Regions from separate parts of the Geobacillus lituanicus genome, predicted to be linked through region 2. Evidence: riboswitches for the same ligand, from Rfam matches in the RefSeq annotation. Region 2 holds a riboswitch; the other holds the start of a gene.
What was found. A riboswitch is a leader RNA that binds a small molecule or an ion and turns the genes downstream of it on or off. The one in region 2 is predicted to bind S-adenosylmethionine.
Positions count from the first base shown of each region.

Region 1: linked by a shared signal. The riboswitch ahead of ACR1UW_RS05900 (methionine biosynthesis PLP-dependent protein) and the one ahead of ACR1UW_RS05180 (bifunctional homocysteine S-methyltransferase/methylenetetrahydrofolate reductase) in region 2 are both predicted to bind S-adenosylmethionine.

Region 1 covers NZ_CP194773.1:1,162,100-1,168,869, reverse strand. The annotation lists gene ACR1UW_RS05920 (IS4 family transposase) at 241-1,374, opposite strand; gene ACR1UW_RS05915 (hypothetical protein) at 1,687-2,151, opposite strand; gene ACR1UW_RS05910 (HD-GYP domain-containing protein) at 2,145-3,101, shown strand; gene metC (cystathionine beta-lyase) at 3,140-4,318, opposite strand; gene ACR1UW_RS05900 (methionine biosynthesis PLP-dependent protein) at 4,322-5,425, opposite strand; SAM riboswitch class I at 5,625-5,735, opposite strand; gene ACR1UW_RS05895 (GTNG_0744 family esterase) at 6,154-6,770, shown strand, end outside.
Region 2 covers NZ_CP194773.1:1,027,605-1,034,374, forward strand. The annotation lists gene metH (methionine synthase) at 1-2,650, opposite strand, end outside; gene ACR1UW_RS05180 (bifunctional homocysteine S-methyltransferase/methylenetetrahydrofolate reductase) at 2,643-4,490, opposite strand; SAM riboswitch class I at 4,560-4,662, opposite strand; gene ACR1UW_RS05185 (hypothetical protein) at 4,731-4,883, opposite strand; gene ACR1UW_RS05190 (ABC transporter ATP-binding protein) at 4,944-6,002, shown strand; gene ACR1UW_RS05195 (ABC transporter permease) at 5,999-6,770, shown strand, end outside.

The sequences.
Region 1 (6,770 bases), 130 kb from region 2:
TGTTGATCAAAATTATTTTTAATGTTAGAATAAATTCGAAATTGTTTTTGTAATTATTGGTTATATTTCCTTGATTTGTTCTTATGGTACTAAGTTTTTTATAATTGCAATCTACTCATATACGATTTACAACACAAACATTTTTAAGTGTGTTTTTTGATTATAAATCAAAAACAAGAAGGTGAAACAATGAATATCGGATTAGCCATTTTATTAATTATAATTATTCACGGCTGTTGATTATCCAAAATTAGGCATACTCCTCCCATATATTCGGGCATACTCAAATAAGACAGCTGCCATCTCGGATTTCCATTCGAGAGGAAGTTGCCCAGAGAAAAAACGACGGACAAACGAAAGAAAGGTAAGGGACGAGGTTGTCCGTTTTTCCGTTCGATGATATAGCCATCTCAGTAACACATAAGCGATAAATGCCGCAAAAAGTTGGTTGTATACCGCATGCTCGTTGTTGCCAAATAAGGTCGGAACGTTTAGATATTGCTTGATCCATCGGAAAAACACTTCCACTGTCCAACGTTCTTGATACATCTCGGCAATCTTTTCCGCCGATGCCTCTAAGACGTTCGTGACCACACGGATTTCATGCCCGTTCGCATCCTGAAAGATCACGACGCGATGGCGCTTTTTGGAACGACATTGTTTCGTTCCTAACTGGCAAGTAAAATCCGCCACAATAGAAGAAGAGGAGGAAGAAAGGCGCTTTAGGCTCTTTTTTTGATGGATCTCGACATTGTCTTTCATCCGAATCACAAACGGTTGCTTCTGTTCGACAAACCGATCGAGGCGTTCAATTTTAAAGTACGCTCGATCTTCGACAAGAACCGTTTGTACGTCTGTGAGCCGCTCTCCCACCGGTCCATCGTGGCGCAACCCTACGGTTTCTACGATGTCGCTCGGCATTTGTTGCTCAGGGGAATACGCGACGTGCATTTTCACTCCGGATCGTTCCCCATGATAGGGTGCCCATGTCAGGCGGTTTTTCCCCACGGTGACGGTCGTGGAGTCTACTATACGCAATGCTTTTGGAAAGCGAAGCGAACGGCGGGTTTGGCGATTGCACTTAGAAACAACCAAAGCAAATAAGCGCTTCATCACCTCGTACGGAACTTCTTTCGCTTTCTTAGAAACCGTCGAGTAATGAAACGTCGGCAATCCGTACATTTTCGCCACATCGGCACCATGACGGAAACTTTTCCATTCGTGAAGTGCCGCCAGCAGAAAAAAATCAACCAACGTGCGCACCGTAAACGTCCGCGAAGTGTCATGGTAGCCAACGGCTTCGGTAATCGACTGGAGATCTTCATCAGAAACAATTTTTTGCATCAAATTTGGGAGTGTGGTATGCTTGTGCATAGAGAGCACCTCCTAGGTTTGTTTGTGTTGTTACTTACATTCTACAGGAAAGGTGCTCTTTTTTCTATGTTTTTTATGGATATTATTGGTTAATCAACACGCCTGATAATTATTATTCTCTTATCAATGTTTTTAATTCCTTTAAAAAAAATTAAACCTAATTTATTCAAAATGGGGCTAACTTTTATTGGTATTTTAATTATTATTGTATTTTTACTTGTAACAGGAATATATGATCCTTATGCAGATCACATACCAAGCAAAAAATAAAGGGGCTGAATGCTTTTCGGCAAGCCCCTTTATTTTTTTATATTAGTAATGCCATTTAGTTCCTTCGAAATTATCGTGCCAGTGGAATTTTGTAGGATGTCCCATAGCTGGTGAGCAATTTCTCGTACCATCACAATATTCTGTGCTGTCCCATTTATCTAAAGCGCATTGAGGTGTACGCATCCAAACCGCAAATACCCAATAGCAATCGCTTCCTTTGAAGTGGGTCCAGTCATGCACATGTCTGCCATCTGAATCTACGCCATTATAATCATTACAAGGAATATGAGGGGATTTATGGCTCTGAATAGTTATCGTCCCCGTGTTATCCATGCTATTATCGTTATGATTGTCGTTTTCATCTATAGCAGGATGCATTTCATCCAAAAAATCTTTAAGAGGAATGAGAGCCTTAAATTGATATGTTTTTGATTGTTCTATCAAACGAGAATTTGCTTGCAAAGGCTGGGGGAATTGATGAAAAACGCACGCCGCTTCCGGTGCCACTCAAAACCAAATTGCAGCTGACGGTCTTGTTCAGCAGCACATTTCCTGTTTTATTGTTCAGCTTAGCGATGGAAATCAAATGGTCGCTCGCCGGACCGAGTGCATCCCATTGGTCGTATTGGCCCTGGGCAGCCGTGATTTTGCTGTTTTCGATCGCGTTTTCCGTTTTCTTGACTCGCTTGTTGGTCGATGAGATCCATGAGCCGGTCAGTGTGCTGTTAAGTCATATGAAACGGGCGGAAAACGAAACGTATAAACCCGTCGCCCACAATGTGTATACCGATGAATTTGCTTATTTACTTCGCGGATTTAATCATATGATCGACGCTGTGCATCGACGCGACCGAACGAACAAAGAACTGCTCAACCGTTTCATCACTGTCCTGACAGCGGCGCTTGACGTCCGCGATCCTTATACATCTGGGCACTCGCTGCGCGTGGCCCGTTACGCACTCGCGATTGGGGAAAAGCTTTCCCTTCCGAATGAACAGCTTGATGCCTTGTATCGCTCCGCTCTACTGCATGATATCGGAAAGATCGGCGTTCCCGATGCCATTTTGCTTAAAGTGGGAAAGCTAAGCGATGATGAATTTACCCGGATCAAAAAACACCCCGCCCTTGGAGAAGCCATTTTGCGCGAGATTAGGCCGATCGAAGCGATTGAGCCGCTGTTAGCCGGCATCCGCTCCCATCACGAACGCATCGATGGGAAAGGATATCCAGACGGTTTAACAGGCGACGAGATTCCGTTGTTTGGCAAAATCATCGCCGTGGCCGATGCATTTGACGCCATGACTTCGGATCGTCCGTACCGTAAAGGGATGGATATTCATCAAGCGGCAGACATCTTGAGAAAAGGAAAGGGAACCCAGTGGGACGGCGAACTCGTCGATCTCTTTTTGAAGCACTTAAAAGAGGAGCGGCTGTTGTCAACCTCAGCGGCATCTTGACCCGCCCGCCGAGCTGTGAAGGCTTGGCGGGCTGATGGCTATGGCGTTGAAACTGACGGCCGCTCCTGAACAAACGACAACGCCTGCTCAAAATCGGCGATCAAATCGTTGACATCCTCAAGCCCGACGCTCAGCCGCAACAAGCCGTCGGTAATGCCGCGACGAAGCCGCTCATCTTTCGGCATGGCGGCGTGCGACATTTTCGCCGGGTGCGATAAAATTGACTCGACCGCCCCAAGGCTGACGGCGAACACGGGCAGGCGGACGTTTTGCACGAACGTCCGGGCCGATTCTTCATCGGCTAAACGGAACGACAGCACAGCGCCAAACCCGGCCGCCTGATGGCGCTGGATGTCATGGCCTGGGTGGTGCGAAAGCCCCGGATAATACACATCTTCCACTTTCGGATGGCGCGCCAAATACTCAGCGATGGCCAGTGCGGATTCGGACGACTGCTTCAGCCGGACGTGGAGCGTTTTTAATCCCCGCAGCACAAGCCACGCATCTTGGACGCCAAGGATGGCGCCAAACGCGTTTTGCAGTTTGTACAGCTCTTTTCCCAACTCTTCATCTTTCACCACGGCCAATCCGGCGACGACGTCGCTATGGCCGGCTAAAAATTTCGTGGCGCTGTGAAGGACAATATCGACGCCAAGGTCAAGCGGCCGCTGCAACGCCGGCGTCATGAACGTATTATCCAAGAATGTCAAACAGCCATGCGCCTTCGCCAGCTTGACGACGCCTTGAATATCGGTCACTTTTAACAATGGATTGGACGGCGTTTCCATATAAATGACTTTCGTGTTCGGCCGGATGTTTTCCGCTACTGCGTTTAAATCGGTCATATCGACAAACGTATATTCAATGCCAAAGCGGCCGAGCACCTCCGTAATCATCCGGTACGTGCCGCCGTAGACGTCTTCGGTCACGAGGACGTGGTCGCCTCGGGACAAGAGCAAAAACGCCGTCGAAATGGCCGCCATGCCAGAAGCGAAGGCGAATCCGCGCACGCCGCCTTCTAACGCCGCGATCGTTTCCTCGAGCGCCTCGCGCGTCGGGTTGCCGGAGCGGCTGTAGTCGTATTTGCCGAATGAATCGAAATCGAACTGATGGAACGTGGAGGCGTGCTGGATCGGCACGCTCACCGCTCCCGTGTGGCGATCGACTTTCCATTCATTGTGGAGCAGTTTCGTTGAAAACGACCATTCCCGTTCCATCGCTTACACCTCTTTCATGTTTTTCAATGCCTGCGCCAAGTCGGCGATTAAATCATCCGCATGTTCGATGCCGACCGAGAAGCGGAGCAGCCGGTTGCAAATACCGTTTTGGATGCGGATTTCCTCAGGAATGTCCGCATGCGTCTGCGTCGCTGGGTACGTAATAAAGCTTTCGACTCCGCCCAGGCTTTCCGCGAACGTAATGAGGCGCAAGCTTTTTAAAAACCCGTTCACCCACTTTTCATCGGCAATCCGGAACGACAGCATCCCGCCTCTTCCTGGATATAAGACGTCTGTAACATCTTCATGTTCGCGCAAAAAGGCGCTGATGCGCTTGGCGTTTTCTTCATGCTGGCGCATCCTTAGCGCCAGCGTTTTCATCCCGCGAATCAACAGCCACGAATCAAACGGCGACAAAACCGCGCCGATGGCGTTCTGATACTCGGCCAGGCGTTGACAGAGCTCCTCGCCCTTGGCGACGACAAGGCCAGCCAACACGTCGTTATGGCCGCCTAAATATTTCGTGGCGCTGTGGATGACAATATCGGCGCCTTGTTCGATCGGGCGTTGAAGCACCGGTGTATAAAACGTGTTGTCAACGATCAACAAAAGCCCATGCCGCTTGGCGAATTCGGAGACGGCGCGGATATCGGTCTCATGCATAAGCGGGTTCGTCGGTGTTTCCAGGAAAATCGCTTTCGTTTTTTCGGTGATACACGCTTCCACCGCAGCGAGATCAGCAAAATCGACGTAATGGAATCCAAGACCATACTTGCGCCAGCCGCGCTCAAACAGGCGGTACGTCCCGCCGTAAAGGTCGGCCGATACGAGAAACTCGTCTCCGCTCTCAAACAAGGCGAGCACTGTCTGAATGGCGGCCATGCCGGAGCTGAACGCATAGCCTTGGTCGCCGCCTTCCAGTCTCGCGATCGCTTCTTCGACGATTTTGCGCGTCGGGTTGCCGGTGCGGATATAGTCAAACCCGGTCGACTCCCCGATGCCGGCATGGCGGTAGGCGGTGGAAAAATAAACTGGCGGGTTGACCGTCCCCGTCACCGTTTCGCTCCGGTTGCCAATTTGCGCTAACAACGTCTCTAGTTTCTCCATCTCATCTCTCTCCTTCTGTTGAAAATTCCATCATGGATCAACAACCAACCACTTAACGCCCAACGAAGCGCCGCTGTTGGTCAAGCAGCGGCTGAGGGCCTTGATCCTCGACGCCTCTCGGTTGAGGGAACAGCCGCTTGAGCAAATAAAAAAAGTCTTCTAAGAAGAAGACTTTTCCATACGCACATGGTCATGCTTCTTCTTATCTGCCGAATTGAATGCTCAATTCGCTGGATTTAGCACCTGGCCGTCGGGCGGCTGGTTGCTGAAGCTTCATTGGGCCAGTTCCCTCCGCTTCTCTTGATAAGAACCGCTGCGTATTTAATTTTGTTAATTGTTAATTTAGTGAACTACCCACCACCTACACTTCGCTTAGAGGTGGGGGCTTCAAGCGACTTGTGTGTGTTCGCCGAACGGTAAGCCACACACAAGAACCCTTTACGCTTCCCTTCGTTCCGAAGGTGTCCGTTCTAACCATATTCTATCATATTCGTTGGCTAACGCCAACCGAAATTCATCTCCCACTTTCACTTCGTTTAGAAGTGGGATACTTCTTTTGGAAAAAGATGTTAGAAAATTGTAACGCATTCCGGCCATTTTTGCAAGTCATTTTTTTTGCCGGCGCCAATGTTCGGCAAGTTCACGAAAAATTCGAGCCCTTCGTTAACATCTTTTTGCCTAAATATGTTACAATAACAAGTGAACTTGCGCTTTCATGGAGGATGATCATGGCGACAGCATCAGGAACGATGCGCGATTATACGCTTTACAGCAGGGAGCTGCAAGAAGAAATCGGGTTGCTTGTCTACTTGCCAAGCAATTTTTCTCCGTTGCATAAATATTCTTTATTAATCGCGCAAGACGGCAAGGATTATTTTATGTACGGAAAAATCAAAACCGTGATCGAGACACTCATGGACGAAGGAACGATCGACCGAACGATCGTTGTCGGCATCCCGTACCGGAACGTCAGCGACCGCTACGAGAAATACCACCCAGCCGGTCGAAAAAACGAAGCCTATATCCGCTTTTTGGCCCATGAGCTCGCGCCGTTTTTGGATCGCGAGTTGCCGACGTATCAAATGGGCAAAGGACGAGCGCTGATTGGCGATTCGCTGGGAGGAACCGTATCGCTTCTAGCCGGTCTGTTGTATCCGCATACATTTGGAAAAATCGCCATGCAGTCTCCTTACATTGACGACTCGGTGCTCGAACGCATCCGCGCGTTCCGCGCCCCGTCGCTTCTTTCCCTTTACCATTCCGTCGGCGCAGAAGAAACGGCGGTCAAAACGACGGACGGCCATGTACGCGATTTTATCACCCCGAACCGGGCCGCACGGGACTT
Region 2 (6,770 bases):
GCAGCACGTGGCGCTCGAGGTCGGCCGGGATGTAGACGGGAACGTCGGTCGAGACGTTCGATTTGAACGCGGTGGCGACCGCCGTTGGCCGCGTCGGCTCGCTTTCGGCCGTTTCTTTTTTCTTGTAGTCAATCTCGCCCTGCTGGATTTGGTTGGCAAGGGCAAGCCCGTCCATGGCGTCTTTCGCGTACAAGACAACGCCGTCGTACTCGGGTGCGATTTTGTTTTCGGTAAATTTGCGCGTCAAGGCGGCGCCGCCGACTAAAATGGGCGTTGAGATGCCCGCTTGCCGCAAATCTTGGGCGGTGACGACCATCTGTTGAGCCGATTTGACAAGCAAGCCCGACAACCCGATGATGTCGGGCTGATGTTCGCGCACCGCTTCAATGAGTTGCTGCGGAGCGACTTTAATGCCGAGGTCGATCACCTCGTAGCCGTTGTTGCTTAAAATGATGTCGACCAAGTTTTTGCCGATGTCATGGACATCGCCTTTGACGGTGGCGAGAATGACTTTTCCTTTTGTGCTTCCTTCTTTCTTTTCCATATACGGCTCTAAAAAGGCGACGGCCGCTTTCATCACTTCCGCGCTTTGCAATACTTCGGCGACGATGAGCTGGTTGTTGTTGAACAGCCGCCCGACTTCATCCATGCCGGCCATAAGCGGACCGTTGATGATCGACAGCGGATCGGAGTAGGTCTCAAGCGCCTTCTCTAAATCGGGAATGAGCCCGTCTTTCGACCCTTCAATAACGTAGCGGGCGAGCCGCTCTTCAAGGCTCAAGTTCTCCTCAGCCGGCTTGGCGGCGGTGATTTTGCTTCGGTAAAATTCGATAAAGGCGTTTAATGTTTCATCGCTCGTGTCAAACAAAAGCGCTTCGGCCATCCGCACTTCCTCTTCCGGAATCGAGGCGAACCGCTCAAGCTTCTCAGTGTTGACGATCGCATAATCGAGCCCAGCTTGCGTGCAATGGTACAAAAAGACGGAGTTGAGCACCTCGCGCCCGGCCGGCGGCAAGCCGAACGAGACGTTGCTGATGCCGAGCATCGTCAAGCACTCCGGCAGTTGCTCTTTAATGAGGCGAATGCCTTTGATCGTTTCATTCGCCGCGCCGATGTATTGCTCATCACCGGTGCCGACCGGGAAGACGAGCGGATCGAAAATGATGTCGCGCGCCGGCACCCCGTAGCGGTTAACGAGCAAGTCATACGAACGCAAGGCAATTTCCAGCTTCCGTTCGGCGGTGACCGCCATTCCTTGTTCATCGATCGTGCCGACGACGACAGCGGCGCCGTATTTGTGCAAGAGAGGAACGACTTTCGCAAACCGCTCCTCGCCGTCTTCCAAGTTGATCGAGTTAATGATCGCTTTTCCTTGCGAGTAGGTGAGGGCGCGTTCAATGACGCGCTCGTCGGTTGAATCGATGACAAGCGGCACTTTCACTTTTTTCACGACTTCGCGGACGAACTGTTCCATGTCATGGAGTTCGTCGCGGTCTGGGTCGGCGAGGCAAATGTCGATGACATGGGCGCCGTTTTTCACTTGGGCGCGGGCGATTTCCGCCGCTTCTTCGTATTTCCCTTCGGCGATGAGGCGTTTGAATTTGCGCGAGCCGATGACGTTTGTCCGCTCGCCGACAAAGAGCGGGCGCATCGTTTCATCATAAATGAGCGCCTCGATGCCGGAGACGGCGTGGACGTCAAACGAAGACGGGATCGCCCGCGGCGGGATGCCGCGCACCGCTTCGGCGATGGCGCGGATATGGTCCGGCGTCGTGCCGCAACACCCGCCGACGATGTTGATCCATCCTTTTTCGGCAAAGCGGCGGATTTTCTCTGCCAACATCTCCGGCGTTTCATGGTAGCGGCCTTCTTCATCCGGCAGCCCGGCGTTCGGATAGCAGCTGACCGCCGTGTCCGCAAGCGAGGCGAGCGTGCGCAAATGGTCGGTCATAAACTCCGGGCCGGTCGCGCAGTTTAAGCCGACGGCGATCGGCTTCATATGGCGCACCGAGATGAAAAACGCATCGATCGCCTGCCCGGCGAGTGTCGTGCCCATCGGTTCGATCGTGCCGGAAATCATGAGCGGCACGCGGCGGCCGACCGCTTCAAACGCCTTGGAAATGCCGAGAAATCCGGCTTTTACGTTCAACGTATCTTGGCACGTCTCCAGCAACAGAAGATCGACGCCGCCCAACAGCAGCCCGCGCGCTTGTTCTTCATAGGCGGCGACGAGTTCCTCAAAGGTCGCGCCGCCTGTCACCGACAACGTCTTCGTCGTCGGCCCCATCGACCCGGCGACAAAGCGCGGCCAGTCCGGGGTGGAGAACGCCTCCGCCGCTTGTTTGGCGAGCTTGGCCGCTTCGATGTTCAGCTCAAGCGCCAAATGACCGAGGTTGTATTCATCGAGCACAATGCGCGTCGCCCCGAACGTGTTCGTTTCGATGATGTCAGCGCCCGCTTCCAAATACGCTTCGTGAATGCGGCGGATGACAGGCGGGGCGGTGAGGGTCAAATATTCGTTGCACCCTTCATACGCCTCGCCGCCAAAATCGGCGGCTGATAGGTTGGCGCTTTGGATCATCGTCCCCATCGCGCCGTCAATGACGAGAATTTTTCGCTGCAGCTGCTGTTCTAAGGTGATGTTAGCCATGAACAACCTTCCTTTCTTTGGCGGCCGCTTCTTTTTCATGGATGTAGCGGACGAGCTCGACTGTCATGTCATAGCGCAAAAACGGCGTGATCAAATAAATGCCGTTAAACAAATCAAACGCCGCGTCAATGAGCGATTTGGCGATGGCAATTCCTTCGCGCGCCGCTTCTACTGGGTCGCTGCCGCAGGCGGCCATGCGGGCGCGAATCTCGTCCGACAGAGTGATCCCCGGCACTTCATGGTGCAAAAACTCGGCGTTGCGCGCGCTCACAAGCGGCATAATGCCGATGTAGATCGGCGTGGCGAGATGTTTCGTTGTTTCGTATATTTGCACGATTTTTTCTTCCGAGTAAACCGGCTGGGTCAAGAAATAGTGGGCGCCGCATTGAATTTTTTTCTCCATTCGCTCAACCGCTTTATCCAAATGGCGGACGTTCGGATTGAAGGCCGCACCGATCGAGAAGTTCGTTTTTTGCCCAAGCGGTTTGCCCGAGTACGATAATCCCTCGTTGAATTGGCTGATCAGGCGGATGAGATCGAATGACGACACATCATACACGGACGTCGCTCCCGGGAAATCGCCGATTTTCGACGGGTCGCCGGTAATAGCGAGCACGTCGGTGATGCCGAGCGTATGCAAGCCCATCAAATGCGACTGCAGGCCGATCAAGTTGCGGTCGCGGCACGTAATATGCACGAGCGGGCGGACGCCGAGCCGCTCTTTCACGATAGTGGCGACGGCGGCGTTGCTGATGCGCGGCGTGGCAAGTGAGTTGTCAGCTAACGTCAGTGCGTCGATGCCAGCGTCATGGAGCGCTTTCGCCCCAGCGAGAAACTTGTCAATGCCGAGTTGCTTCGGCGGATCGAGTTCGACAATGACCGAGCGGCGCGTGCGGGCGAGCTCGGGAAGCGGAGTCGGCGCGGGCCGATCGGCTTGCACCGATACAGATGCCGTGCGCCGCTTCACCGTTTTTTCCGTCACCGGCGTCCGGTCGGCGAGCGCCTTTGCCATTGCCTCAATATGTTTCGGCGTCGTGCCGCAGCACCCGCCGATCAAGCGCACCCCTTGATCGCGGAACGCTTTGGCCGCCTCTTCAAAATATTCCGCGTTCGTTTCATAGACAAGCCGGCCGTCGCGGTAATCCGGGAGGCTCGCGTTCGGATACGCCGACAAAAATGCGCGATTGGGCAGGGGCACTTCCTCAAGCGACTGAATCATATAGTGCGGACCAAGCCGGCAGTTGAGCCCGACAACATCGGCCCCGAGCGCCTCCAGGCGGCTAAGGGCGTCCGCGAGCGGCGTGCCGTCTTGCAAAACGCCGACTTCATGGAGCGACACATGGGCGATAATCGGCAAGTCCGTCTCTTTGCGCGCGATGGCAAGCACCGTCTCCAACTCTTCCAAATCGTAATACGTCTCCAGCAGCACACCATCAACCCCTTCGGCAAGCAGCACAAACAGCTGCTCGCGAAACGTCCGTTTCACTTCTTCGAGCGTGACGACGCTTTTGTTTAACGTGCGCAGCCCTCCGATCGTTCCGAGCACGTACGCCCCCCCATTGGCTGCTTGCTTCGCCAGTCTTACAGCGGCGCGATTGATCGTCGGCACCTCGTCTTGCAAGCCGTAGCGCGCGAGTTTCACATAGTTGGCGCCGTATGTATTCGTCTGAATGACATCGGCGCCCGCCGCGATATACGCTTCATGAATATGAATGATTTCGTCTGGATTCGATAGATTCAATTCTTCAAAACAACGGTCGACGCCATGCGAATATAACAGCGTCCCCATCGCTCCGTCGGCGATGAGAATGCGTTGTTTCAACTCATCGAGCAGCCCCACGTTTGATTCCCCCATTTCGTTGTAGTAAAAGAAAAAAGCCTTCTAAGAAGAAGACTTTTCGTTCGCTTCTTCTTATCTTCCAGGCTGTTGCCTGTCTGGATTTAGCACCTTGGCCGCGGGCCAGGTTGCTGAGGGTTCACCGGGCCAGTCCCTCCCCCTCTCTTGATAAGAATGTCCGTATGCGGTTGTTTATTTCGTCTTGACTATTACTATATAATTTAATGTATTTTTTGAAATTATTCAATACGGTGAAGCAAGGAAATTTGAAAAAACGATCAATGAGACAGCGGCTTTCCGCATTGCGGGCAAAATTGGAAGCTGTTCTGCGGAATAGTCAGCCGCTTTTTGTTTTTTAGTCGCCGACATGGCGGAAAGCATATTTTTCCGTTGCACTTTCTACTCTCCTATGTTCTAATTAGGAATAGTGAACATCAAGAAGATGGGGGGCTGAAAGTGAACGGAGAAATCATCCGCTTCGAGCGAGTGACGAAGGAATACGACGGCGCAGCCGTACTGGATGATGTCAGTTTTGCGATGGAGCGCGGGAAGTTTTATACGCTGCTTGGCCCGTCAGGGTGCGGGAAGACGACGATTTTGCGGCTGATTGCCGGGTTTATCGAACCGACGGAAGGAACGATTTATTTCCACGGGAAGCCGATTCAAAACGTCCCGCCGAACAAACGGCAAGTCAACACTGTTTTTCAAGACTATGCGTTGTTCCCTCACCTCGATGCGTTTGAAAACGTGGCATTTGGCTTGCGCGTGAAAAAGATGAAAGAAGCGGACATCCGCCAAAAAGTGAGCGAAGCGCTCCGGTTTGTCAACTTGGAAGGCTATGAGCGCCGCCGCATTCAAGAGATGTCCGGCGGCCAACGCCAGCGCGTCGCGATTGCGCGGGCGATTGTGAATGAGCCAGAAGTGTTGCTCTTGGATGAGCCGCTATCGGCCTTGGATTTGAAGCTGCGCACGGAAATGCAGTATGAACTTCGCGAACTGCAGCGCCGCTTAGGGATTACGTTCATTTTTGTCACGCATGATCAAGAAGAAGCGTTGGCGATGTCCGATTACATTTTTGTTCTGAATAAAGGAAAAATTCAGCAGTTTGGGACGCCGAAAGACATTTACGACGAGCCTGTCAATCGATTCGTCGCCGATTTCATTGGCGAATCGAACATTTTGTCAGGGCGCATGATCGACGATTTCCTCGTCGAATTTGCCGGCAAACAGTTTGCGTGTGTTGACCGCGGCTTCGCGCCAAACGAACCGGTCGATGTCGTCATCCGCCCGGAAGATTTGGAGCTCGCGGCGCCGGAAGACGGGCAGATCGTCATCCGCGTCGATTCGCTCTTATTCCGCGGTGTCCATTATGAAATTTGCGGCTATGACGAAAACGGAAACGAATGGCTTGTCCATTCGACGAAAAAGGCCGAAGTCGGGGAAACGGTCGGCCTTCGTTTTGAACCGGAAGCGATTCACGTCATGCGACTCGAAAAGGAGGATGAGGACGCATGACGGAACGGGCGTGGCGGAACTGGTATTTAATCCCTTATGGCATTTGGCTTGTGCTGTTTGTCGTGGCCCCGATTGTCTTTTTGGTGTATGAATCGTTTTTGGATCTTGACGGCCATTGGACGTTGTCCAACTACAAATCCGTGTGGACGCCCATTTATTTGAAAATGATGGCGTATTCGTTTTGGTATGCGTTTTTAATCACGCTTGTGTCGCTGCTCATCGGCTATCCGACCGCCTATTGGCTGACGAAGACGCGGCACAAGCAGCTATGGCTGTTGTTGCTTATTTTGCCGATGTGGGTGAATTTGCTGCTGAAGGTGTATGCGTTTTTAGGGCTGTTCGGCACGTACGGGCTGGCCAACGATTTGTTGAAAGCGCTGGGCGTCGGGCCGCGGCAGCTGTTGTTCACCGATTTCAGTTTTGTCTTTGTGTCGGTGTACATTTTTATTCCGTTTATGGTGCTGCCGATTTTCAACGCGCTGGAGGAGCTGCCGCCATCGCTTGTCGATGCCGCCCGCGATTTGGGCGCTTCGGCTTGGACGACGTTCCGCCGTGTCGTCTTTCCGCTCACGCTTGGCGGAGTGAAGGCCGGCTGCCAAGCGGTATTCATCCCGGCGCTGTCGCTGTTTATGATTACACGCCTTGTCGCTGGCAACCGCGTCATTACGCTCGGCACTGCCATTGAACAGCATTTTCTTGTCACCCAAAATTGGGGGATGGGGGCGACGATCGCGGTTGTGTTAATGATCGCGATGGCGGTCATCGTCG